3 regions of the Martinezella jaguaris genome follow, and region 2 is predicted to be linked to each of the others. Evidence: riboswitches for the same ligand, from Rfam matches in the RefSeq annotation. Region 2 holds a riboswitch; each other region holds the start of a gene.

The links. Region 2 has a riboswitch for thiamine pyrophosphate ahead of thiC (phosphomethylpyrimidine synthase ThiC). Riboswitches for the same ligand answer to the same signal wherever they lie in the genome.
Region 1: linked by a shared signal. The riboswitch ahead of thiC (phosphomethylpyrimidine synthase ThiC) and the one ahead of thiC (phosphomethylpyrimidine synthase ThiC) in region 2 are both predicted to bind thiamine pyrophosphate.
Region 3: linked by a shared signal. The riboswitch ahead of CCGE525_RS19675 (YkoF family thiamine/hydroxymethylpyrimidine-binding protein) and the one ahead of thiC (phosphomethylpyrimidine synthase ThiC) in region 2 are both predicted to bind thiamine pyrophosphate.

The regions. Positions count from the first base shown of each region.
Region 1 is NZ_CP032696.1:173,030-176,306, reverse strand. Features, by position in the region: gene thiO (glycine oxidase ThiO) at 1-302, opposite strand, end outside; gene thiC (phosphomethylpyrimidine synthase ThiC) at 304-2,130, opposite strand; TPP riboswitch at 2,223-2,334, opposite strand; gene CCGE525_RS34935 (OmpW/AlkL family protein) at 2,528-3,208, opposite strand.
Region 2 is NZ_CP032695.1:1,157,399-1,160,675, forward strand. Features, by position in the region: gene CCGE525_RS27670 (ATP-binding cassette domain-containing protein) at 1-132, shown strand, start outside; gene CCGE525_RS27675 (VOC family protein) at 244-759, shown strand; TPP riboswitch at 1,136-1,268, shown strand; gene thiC (phosphomethylpyrimidine synthase ThiC) at 1,361-3,187, shown strand; gene thiO (glycine oxidase ThiO) at 3,189-3,277, shown strand, end outside.
Region 3 is NZ_CP032694.1:4,037,293-4,040,569, forward strand. Features, by position in the region: gene CCGE525_RS19670 (arylsulfatase) at 9-1,616, shown strand; TPP riboswitch at 1,774-1,888, shown strand; gene CCGE525_RS19675 (YkoF family thiamine/hydroxymethylpyrimidine-binding protein) at 1,879-2,487, shown strand; gene CCGE525_RS19680 (ABC transporter permease) at 2,504-3,277, shown strand, end outside.

The sequences.
Region 1 (3,277 bases), on a different replicon from region 2:
CTAGCGAATCGCTTCAGCTCGCTTTGATCCCGGTTCGGCGCGACGACAAGCGTGCCGTTGCGAACGACTTTGCCCGGCAAAATCGCTTCCCATCGGTCGGCGGAATCCCGACCGCGTTCGAGCACGGCCTCATCGGCGCTTTCCCGCTCGCACCATGGCGCCAGCATGCCGCCGGCGAGCCAGGAGGCTGCCCGGTCGAAATTCTGGCTGGGATCTACGATTGTGACCTCAGCACCGCGGGTATGCAGTTCGTGAGCCACCGTGAGGCCGGCGACACCGGCTCCTTTGACGAGGATACGCATGTCACTCGGCCGGATGTGCGGTTTCATCGATCGGCATGTAGAGGTCGCCGCCCTCCCGGTATTTCGCGGCCATCGCTTCCAGCCCCTCCTTCTGCGCCTCGGCGCGGATGTCGTGCGAAATCCTCATCGAACAGAATTTCGGGCCACACATCGAGCAAAAATGCGCAACCTTATGGGCTTCCTTTGGCAGGGTTTCGTCATGGAAGCTGCGGGCGGTATCGGGATCGAGCGACAGGTTGAACTGGTCCTCCCAGCGGAATTCGAAGCGGGCACGCGACAATGCATCGTCGCGGATACGGGCGGCTGGGTGACCCTTAGCGAGATCTGCCGCATGGGCGGCGATCTTGTAGGTGATGACGCCGGTCTTGACGTCGTTGCGGTCGGGCAGGCCAAGATGCTCCTTCGGGGTGACGTAGCAGAGCATGGCAGTACCGAACCAGCCGATCATCGCCGCACCGATGCCCGAGGTGATGTGATCGTAGCCCGGCGCGATATCCGTCGTCAGCGGCCCAAGCGTGTAGAAGGGCGCCTCGCCACAGACGGCGAGCTGCTTGTCCATGTTTTCCTTGATCTTGTGCATCGGTACATGGCCGGGCCCTTCGATCATCACCTGGCAATCCCTGGCCCAAGCGATCTTCGTCAGTTCGCCCAGCGTCTCGAGTTCGGCGAACTGCGCGGCGTCGTTGGCATCGGCGATCGAGCCGGGGCGCAGGCCGTCGCCGAGCGAGAAGGAGACGTCATAGGCGCGGCAGATGTCGCAGATATCCTCGAAATGCTCGTAAAGGAAGCTCTCGCGATGATGATGGAGACACCACTTTGCCATGATCGAACCGCCGCGCGAGACGATGCCGGTTACGCGATTGACGGTCAGCGGGATGTAATGCAGTCGTACGCCAGCATGGATAGTGAAATAGTCGACGCCCTGCTCGGCCTGTTCGATCAGCGTGTCACGATAGACCTCCCAGGTGAGGTTCTCGGCAATGCCATCCACCTTCTCCAGCGCCTGATAGAGCGGCACGGTGCCGATCGGCAGCGGCGAGTTGCGGATGATCCATTCGCGGATGTTGTGGATGTTGCGGCCGGTCGAAAGATCCATCACGGTATCGGCGCCCCAGCGGGCGGCCCAGACCATCTTTTCGACCTCTTCCGCCATCGAGGAAGTAACGGCGGAATTGCCGATATTGGCGTTGATCTTCACCAGGAAATTCCGGCCGATGATCATCGGCTCGCTTTCCGGGTGATTGATATTGGCCGGGATGATCGCCCGGCCGACGGCAACCTCCTGGCGGACGAATTCCGGCGTCACATGATCCGGAATATGGGCGCCGAAACTCTCGCCGTCGCGAATCAAGGCCTCGGCTTTCGCCTTGCGGCCGAGATTTTCGCGGATGGCGATGAACTCCATTTCCGGCGTGATGATGCCGGCCCGCGCATAGGCAAGTTGGGTCACTGCCTTGCCGTCTCTGGCCCGCAGCGGTTGGCGTCGCCCTGGGAATTGCGGCGTCAGCCGCTCGCCGCTAACAAAACCGTTGTCCTCGGGGCGCACATGGCGGCCTTCATAGGCTTCGACATCGCCGCGAGTAAGCACCCAGTCGCGACGGAGCTGCGGCAGGCCTTGCTCGATGCGGATATCTGCCGCTTGGACAGTATAGGGACCGGAGGAATCATAGACGACGACCGGCGGCTCGCCCGAGGTCGGATGGACGCTGATCTCGCGCATCGGTACGCGGATGTCGGTGTGTATGTCTCCCGGAATGTAGATCTTGCGTGACGCCGGCAGCGGGCCGGTGGTGACGGTCGGGGTGAGGTTGTTTGCGGCAATGGTCATGGTTTGAGGCTCCAAGTTGCAGTTGGAGACCCAGTCAATCAGCCGGAATGATGGAAAGACGCCGGCATGGAACCCACGCGGGAATCCGAAGCCTTCGAGCGCTTGCACCGTCCCTACGCCAGTATGAACTGGATCAGGTTCAACGGGTCACTGCGCACGCTAGCAGTATCTCAGCCCCTTGCCGGGACCCCCCTGGTGAATAGGAAGATGCTAATGCTTGCCAGATGAAGCTGTCAAGCCGGCAGCGATCTGCGTTGATTGGTCCTGCATGCTCTCCATTTGACGAACCTTTCGGGAGGCGTGGTAGAAGCTGCTGCCTGCAATGTCGTTCTTGACCATATCGCAAGCGCTTCTTCTATCGCAAAAGGGGTTGCTGGTCGCCCAGAAGCTTCATCGACTAGAAACGATAGGTCACGCCGGCGCCGAGCAGCCATGGATCGAGCTTAGCCTTGCCACTGACGCCAGCGCCACCGACATTGGCATCGAAATCAGGCCTCAGGAATATTTTTTTCGCGTCGAAGTTCATGCCCCAATGGTCGTCGATCATATAGTCGAAGCCAGCCTGCAGGGCGACACCGAATGTGTTTTTGACATCGAGGCTGCGCGCAGTTTTTCCTGACTGGTTGTAGAAGACCGTGTAGTTGACGCCGGCGCCGACATAAGGCCGAAAAGCGCCAAGCTCGGTGAAATGGTATTGTAACGTGAGCGTTGGCGGCAGCAGCCAGGTCTTGCCAATCTCGCCAAGCGCTGAAATCGAGCCGCCGCCATGGACCTTGGCGTAAGTGGTACCGAGGATGAGTTCCGCAGCGATATTCTCGGTGAAGAAATACGAGATATCGAATTCTGGTATGATCGTGTCCGAGAAGGAAAGATCCGAACCCGGCAATCCGTCGACGCGTCCAGAATCGGTGGTGACCACACCAAGCGCCCGCAGCCGCATCTGCCATGGGCTTCGGTTCGCCACCGCGCGGATGGGAGCCTTAGCTTGTGGTGTCGGCAGATCGGCAGCTTCTGCAGTGCTAACGGCAACCAATGCTGCGGCAGCGACGATGGCACGTGCGATGTCGTTGGAAGTCATCCTTGTCTCCTTCGATCCGAAATTCGTTCAGTCGAGGAGCAGTAGCATCGGCTGGCTCGCCATGATTTG
Region 2 (3,277 bases):
CTGCTTACCGAGATCCTTAGCGCCGTCACTTTCCTTAGCCTCACCCAGACCTATCAGTATTTGTTCCAGGGGATTCTGATCGTCGTCGCTGCGTTGATCTATGCGGCGGTGCGCAGACGAGCCGCCTCCTGATGGGATAGCGGATGGCCCATATGCTCTGGATTCGACCATCTATACGGCTGGAATTTGCTTTCGAACGTCGTGATTTCGATCATTCAACCGCATTCTGATGAGGAAGATAACATGGCAACTAAAGTCTACGGTATGCATCATATCGGCATCACCGTCCCGAATATCGAAGAGGGCGTCGCCTTCTTTCAAGCGGTCTTCGGCGCCATCGATGTCTTTCGCACGGGACCGTTCGATGTCGATCAGGATTTCATGAAGAACAAGCTCGGCGCTTCGGCACAGTCGACCATTCGCGATCTGGTTTTCCTGCGTTGTGGCGAGGGAACGAGCGTCGAGCTCTTCGAATATAGCGGCGAGGAAGCCTCGCCACCGAAACGATCATCAGAGGTCGGCGGCATGCACCTCTGCTTCGAAGTCCAGGATGTGCATGCTTCCGCGGAGCGCCTGCGGGCGCAAGGCATCGAAATGCTTGACGGTCCCAACTTAGTGGAGACGGGTCCTTTGGCAGGCTTCAACTGGATTTATTTTCGGGCTCCTTGGGGCCTGATCCTGGAGCTCGCAAGCTTCGACAAGCTCGGATACGAAGACAACTCTCCCCATCGCTTGTTGAGAGCAAGTCAATCCAACTAACACTCCCTCTCGATAGGAATGAATAATCAAATGCCCTGCATTTACCATCGATCGACCATTAAATCGTCCGCCTTGAACCAAGACTGGGCCGGCATACGCCGGCATCGGATCAACGGGTCCGTGGTCCCGGCAGTATGAAGACGATGGCGGGGGTCCGGGTGTTCGTTGATTGGCTGGTCAGGCTATTGGCGAATGCGAAATTGAACGAACTTTGACAATTAGATTGCCCATTGCAAACGATCAGTCTCGTCCTGATCTTTAGCCCGATCGCGGATCGGAAGGGGACGCTCGATCCCGGCATTTTCCTCGCGGCCTGGTCAGCCAGGGGCCGCGGTTCCGGGGTTGACACGGACTCAGCCCCGGACATAGTCTTTGCGGCATTCACCAGGGGGGTCCCGGCAAGGGGCTGAGATACTGCTGGACAATACGGCTTTGCCGATTGTGGGCGCAGTGACCCGTTGAACCTGATCCAGTTCATACTGGCGTAGGGACGGTGCAAGCGCTCGAAGGCTTCGGATTCCCTCGTGGATTCCATGCCGGCGTCTTTCCATCATTCCGGCTGATTGACTGGGTCTCCAAACAACACTTGGAGCCTCAAACCATGACCATTGCCGCAAAGAACTTCACCCCGACCGTCACCACCGGCCCGCTGCCGGCGTCGCGGAAGATCTACATCCCCGGAGACATTCACACCGACATCCGCGTTCCGATGCGCGAGATCAGCGTCCATCCGACATCGGGCGAGCCGCCTGTCGTCGTCTACGATTCCTCCGGCCCCTATACCATCGAGGGAGCAGATATCCGCATCGAGCAGGGCCTGTCGCAGCTCCGCCGCGACTGGGTGCTCGCCCGCGACGATGTCGAGGTCTATGAAGGCCGCCATGTGCGTCCCGAAGACAATGGCTTTGTGACCGGCGAGCGGCTGACACCGGAATTTCCGGCCAAGCGCCAGCCACGGCGCGCCAAGGACGGCAAGGCCGTTACCCAGCTCGCCTATGCGCGCGCCGGCATCATCACGCCGGAAATGGAATTCATCGCCATCCGCGAAAATCTCGGCCGCAAGGCCAAGGCCGAAGCCATGCTTCGTGACGGTGAGAGCTTCGGCGCACATATTCCTGATCATGTGACGCCGGAATTCGTCCGCCAGGAGGTCGCAGCCGGCCGGGCGATCATTCCGGCGAATATCAATCACCCGGAAAGCGAACCGATGATCATCGGCCGGAACTTCCTGGTGAAGATCAACGCCAATATCGGCAATTCCGCCGTCACCTCCTCCATGGCCGAGGAAGTCGAGAAGATGGTCTGGGCCGCTCGCTGGGGCGCCGATACCGTGATGGACCTGTCGACCGGCCGCAACATCCACAACATCCGCGAATGGATCGTCCGCAATTCGCCGCTGCCGATCGGCACCGTGCCACTCTATCAGGCGCTGGAAAAGGTCGGCGGCATTGCCGAGGAGCTTACCTGGGAAGTCTATCGCGACACGCTGATCGAGCAGGCCGAACAGGGTGTCGACTATTTCACCATCCATGCCGGCGTGCGGTTGCATTACATCCCGCTGACCGTCAATCGCGTCACCGGCATCGTTTCGCGCGGCGGCTCGATCATGGCGAAGTGGTGTCTCCATCATCACCGCGAGAGCTTCCTTTACGAGCATTTCCAGGAAATCTGCGACATCTGCCGCGCCTATGACGTCTCCTTCTCGCTCGGTGACGGCCTGCGCCCCGGCTCGATCGCTGATGCCAACGACGCCGCGCAGTTTGCCGAACTGGAAACGCTGGGCGAATTGACGAAGGTCGCCTGGGCGAAAGATTGCCAGGTGATGATCGAGGGCCCCGGCCATGTTCCGATGCACAAGATCAAGGAGAATATGGACAAGCAGCTCGCCGTTTGCGGAGAGGCGCCCTTCTACACGCTCGGGCCGCTGACGACCGACATTGCGCCAGGCTACGATCACATCACCTCGGGGATCGGCGCAGCGATGATCGGCTGGTTCGGCACCGCCATGCTCTGCTACGTGACCCCGAAGGAACATCTAGGCCTGCCCGACCGCAACGACGTCAAGACCGGTGTCATCACCTATAAGATCGCCGCCCATGCGGCCGACCTTGCCAAAGGTCACCCAGCCGCTCAAGTCCGCGACGACGCATTATCCCGTGCCCGCTTCGAATTCCGCTGGGAGGATCAGTTCAACCTGTCGCTCGATCCCGATACCGCCCGAAGCTTCCATGACGAAACCTTGCCGAAGGAAGCCCACAAGGTTGCGCATTTCTGCTCGATGTGCGGCCCGAAATTCTGCTCCATGCGGATTTCGCACGACATCCGCGCCGAGGCGCAGAAGGAAGGGCTGGAAGCGATGGCGGCGAAATATCGGGAAGGCGGCGACCTCTACATGCCGGTCGATGCCACCGCACATCCGGCCGAGTGATATGCGCGTCCTCGTCAAAGGGGCCGGTGTTGCCGGCCTCACGGTCGCTCATGAACTGCTTCGGCGCGGCGCTGAGGTCACGATCTCAGA
Region 3 (3,277 bases), on a different replicon from region 2:
TGTCAAACATGCCGGCTTGGGCGCAGGAGCAGAAGCGACCCAACATCATTATGTTGATGACGGACGATACCGGCTGGAACGATTTCGGCGCATATTCAGGAGGAGGCGCCGCCCTCGGCCATCCAACCCCCAACGTTGACCGCATCGCCAAGGAGGGTGCGCTGTTCACCTCCTGGTACGGCCAGGCAAGCTGCACTGCGGGCCGCTCCTCCTTTATAACCGGCCGTATTCCGATCCGCTCAGCCCTCTCGATCGTGGTGGCTCCCGGCGATGAAAATGCCATCAAGAAAGAAACCCCGACCATCGCCGAGTTCTTCAAGAAGAACGGTTACTTGACCTACTTTTCGGGCAAGTGGCATCTCGGCGACAAGCCGGAGGCCTACCCGATCGAGCACGGCTTCGATGAGATGAAGGAGTTTGCCGCCTACTATCCTGGCGTCTACACCTACGCCGACACCACCAGATACTTTCATCCCTGGTTCCCGTCCTACAATCCAGAGTTCAAGAACGCCTATTTCGACGTCGTGAACATGTATGAGTGGGAGGGTACGGCCGGTCAGCCGGCAAGGAAAGTCAGCGAAATCACCTACGACTATCTGGCGACATTCGACACAAGGCAGACAGATTCCGCGATCGATTACATCAAGGAGCACGCCAAGGACGACAAGCCCTTCTTCATGGATGTGAATTTCATGAAGATGCACAATCCAACCAATCCCAACCCGAAATTTGCCGGCAAGTCGCACCTCGGCGATTACTCGGACGCGCTGTTGGAGCTTGACGACGATATTGGGCGCGTGATGGATGAAATCCGCCTTGAGGCGCCCAACACGATCGTCATCGTGACCGCAGACAACGGTGCGTGGCAGGACGCCTATCCCGACGGAGGCACCACGCCGTTCCGTGGTGAGAAAGGCACTGCTTTTGAGGCGGGTTGGCGCGTACCGGGGCTGATGTGGTGGCCCGGACACATCCCGGCCGGCGCGAAGTACGACGAAATGATGTCGCATATCGATTGCTGGGCAACGCTCGCCAAGATGGCGGGGTTGACCCCGCCGCCGCATGGCGCATGGACCGACAACGACGGCAAGCCGATCTATTTCGACAGCATCGACAATAGCGACTACATCCTCGGGAATGCAAAGCACTCGGCCCGACGGTCGTGGGTCTACATTGACGGCGAAAACTTCATGGGCGCACGCGCGGATGTCGCAGGCGATCCAAGCAACCCCGACCTCAACATCGCGTGGAAATATTTGTGGACGGCCAAGGACACTTGGCTTGGTGCAGAGCAGGATCTCGGCGCGACTGGCGCTGTCTACAATTTAACCATGGACCCGTTCGAGAGGTATGACATGTTGTTCAACGGTGCGGTTGCATCGCGCCTTGCCGGACCCTCGCCCGGAAAATGGGCGGGACAGGACAACGGCTGGGCCGCCGCGCTGATCGTTCCTGTCGTCATGGAGTTCAACAAATCAATTGTTGATTTCCCGAGTATCAAGCGCGTGCCCGGAGGAGCTTCGACCGACTGGCGGCCCGATCTCCAGCGGCCGGACAATCCAGTGCCCTTGATCGATATGAAGCGTCCGCCCAGGGTGTCGGTCACCGGCGACTAGCGGCCGCGCTTTAAGGCACATGTAGTTGAATAGATCTGTCGCCGCTCTACTACTCGGCGGGGCAAGCTGCAGGTGGGTCGATAGCTCGACCCACCTGCAGCTTGCCGACACCTGAATATTTGTCATTGCGTTGTCAAAAGACCGGTGCTAGCTTCCGCGCCGTTCACAGGGGAGCTCCGTAAAGCCGGGGCTGAGATGTGAGGCGACATGCCTCCGGACCCTTCAAAGCTGATCTGGGTAATGCCAGCGGAGCGAGGTTAAAATGTTCTCAGGCGCGCAAGTATCCCTGTATCCCATGTCCGGCAATTTCGCCGGCATCATTTTCGACGCCATCAAGGCGCTCGACCCCTACCGTGATGCGCTTCGTATCGAAACCGACGATATTTCCACGCTTCTGGTCGGCCCGCCCGATGTGCTGCTCGCGGCCATGCGCGATCTCTTCGTCTTTGCCGCACGCTCCGGCGAACATTGCGTGCTCTCGGCCGCCGTCTCGCGCGGCTGCCCCGGCGAACCGGACGATCCGATTTGCGGCGTCAATCTCGGGGACGGCATCAAGGCGTCGCTTGCCGAGCGTATTGATGCGGCGCTGACCGCCGTTGCCACGACACCGGTCACAGATCAGCCGTCAGCTGCGCAATTCTCGCTGTATGTCATGGGCACCGGCGACCATATGGACGAGATCTATGGCTGCATCGACTTCCTGAAACGGTCGGGCACCTTCGATAAGGCCAAGAACTTCTCCACCAAGCTGCGGGGCGATGCCGGCGCCATCTTCGCCACCCTGCAGCAGGCCTTCGTCAATTTCGGTCCGCCCGAAGGCCATGTCACCCTGGACGTCACGGTATCCGCAAACAGCCCGACCAGAGCCTGATCAGAGCTTATCGGTCATGTCACGACGCCTGCCCGCATTTGCGCCATCTGCGCTTCCCACTGCCATTATCGGCGCCTTGTCGGCGATTGCCGCTGCCGTGGGTTTCCTGGCCCTTTGGGAACTCTATGCCGATTTCTCCGGCATCCGCCCGTCGATCCTGCCGGCGCCCTCGCGCGTTCTGGCGCAAGGCTGGATCAACCGGCAGGCGCTGATCGACAACACATGGCCAACGCTCAGCGCCACGCTCGCAGGCTTCGGCTGCTCGCTCGGCGTCGCCTTCGTCTTTTCGGTGCTAATGGACTTCGCCCGGCCGGTGCGCCGCGCGCTGTTTCCGCTCTTCGTCGTCAGCCAAACCTTGCCGTTGGTGGCGATTGCGCCACTCATCGTGCTCTGGTTCGGCTTCGGCCTAGTGCCGAAGATCCTGCTCGTCGCCCTCGTCACCTTCTTCCCGATGCTGGTGGCGTTGCTTCAGGGCTATGAGGCGACGGACAAGGATATCCACGAGTTGCTGATCTCGATGAAGGCCTCGCGCTGGCGGATATTCTTCCTGGCCCGTCTGCCTTCGGCGCTGCCCTATTTCTTCGCGGGCTTGAGGATCGCGATCACCTATGCCGTCGTCGGCGCCATCTTCGCAGAATATGCCGGCGCCGCCAAAGGGCTGGGCATCTACATTCTCAACGCAAAGAACAATTTTCGCCCCGATCTCGTGCTCGCCGCGGTCTTCGTCAGCGCCGGCCTGACGCTCGCACTATTTGCGATCACCGTTCTGCTCGGCCATCTGGCGATGCCC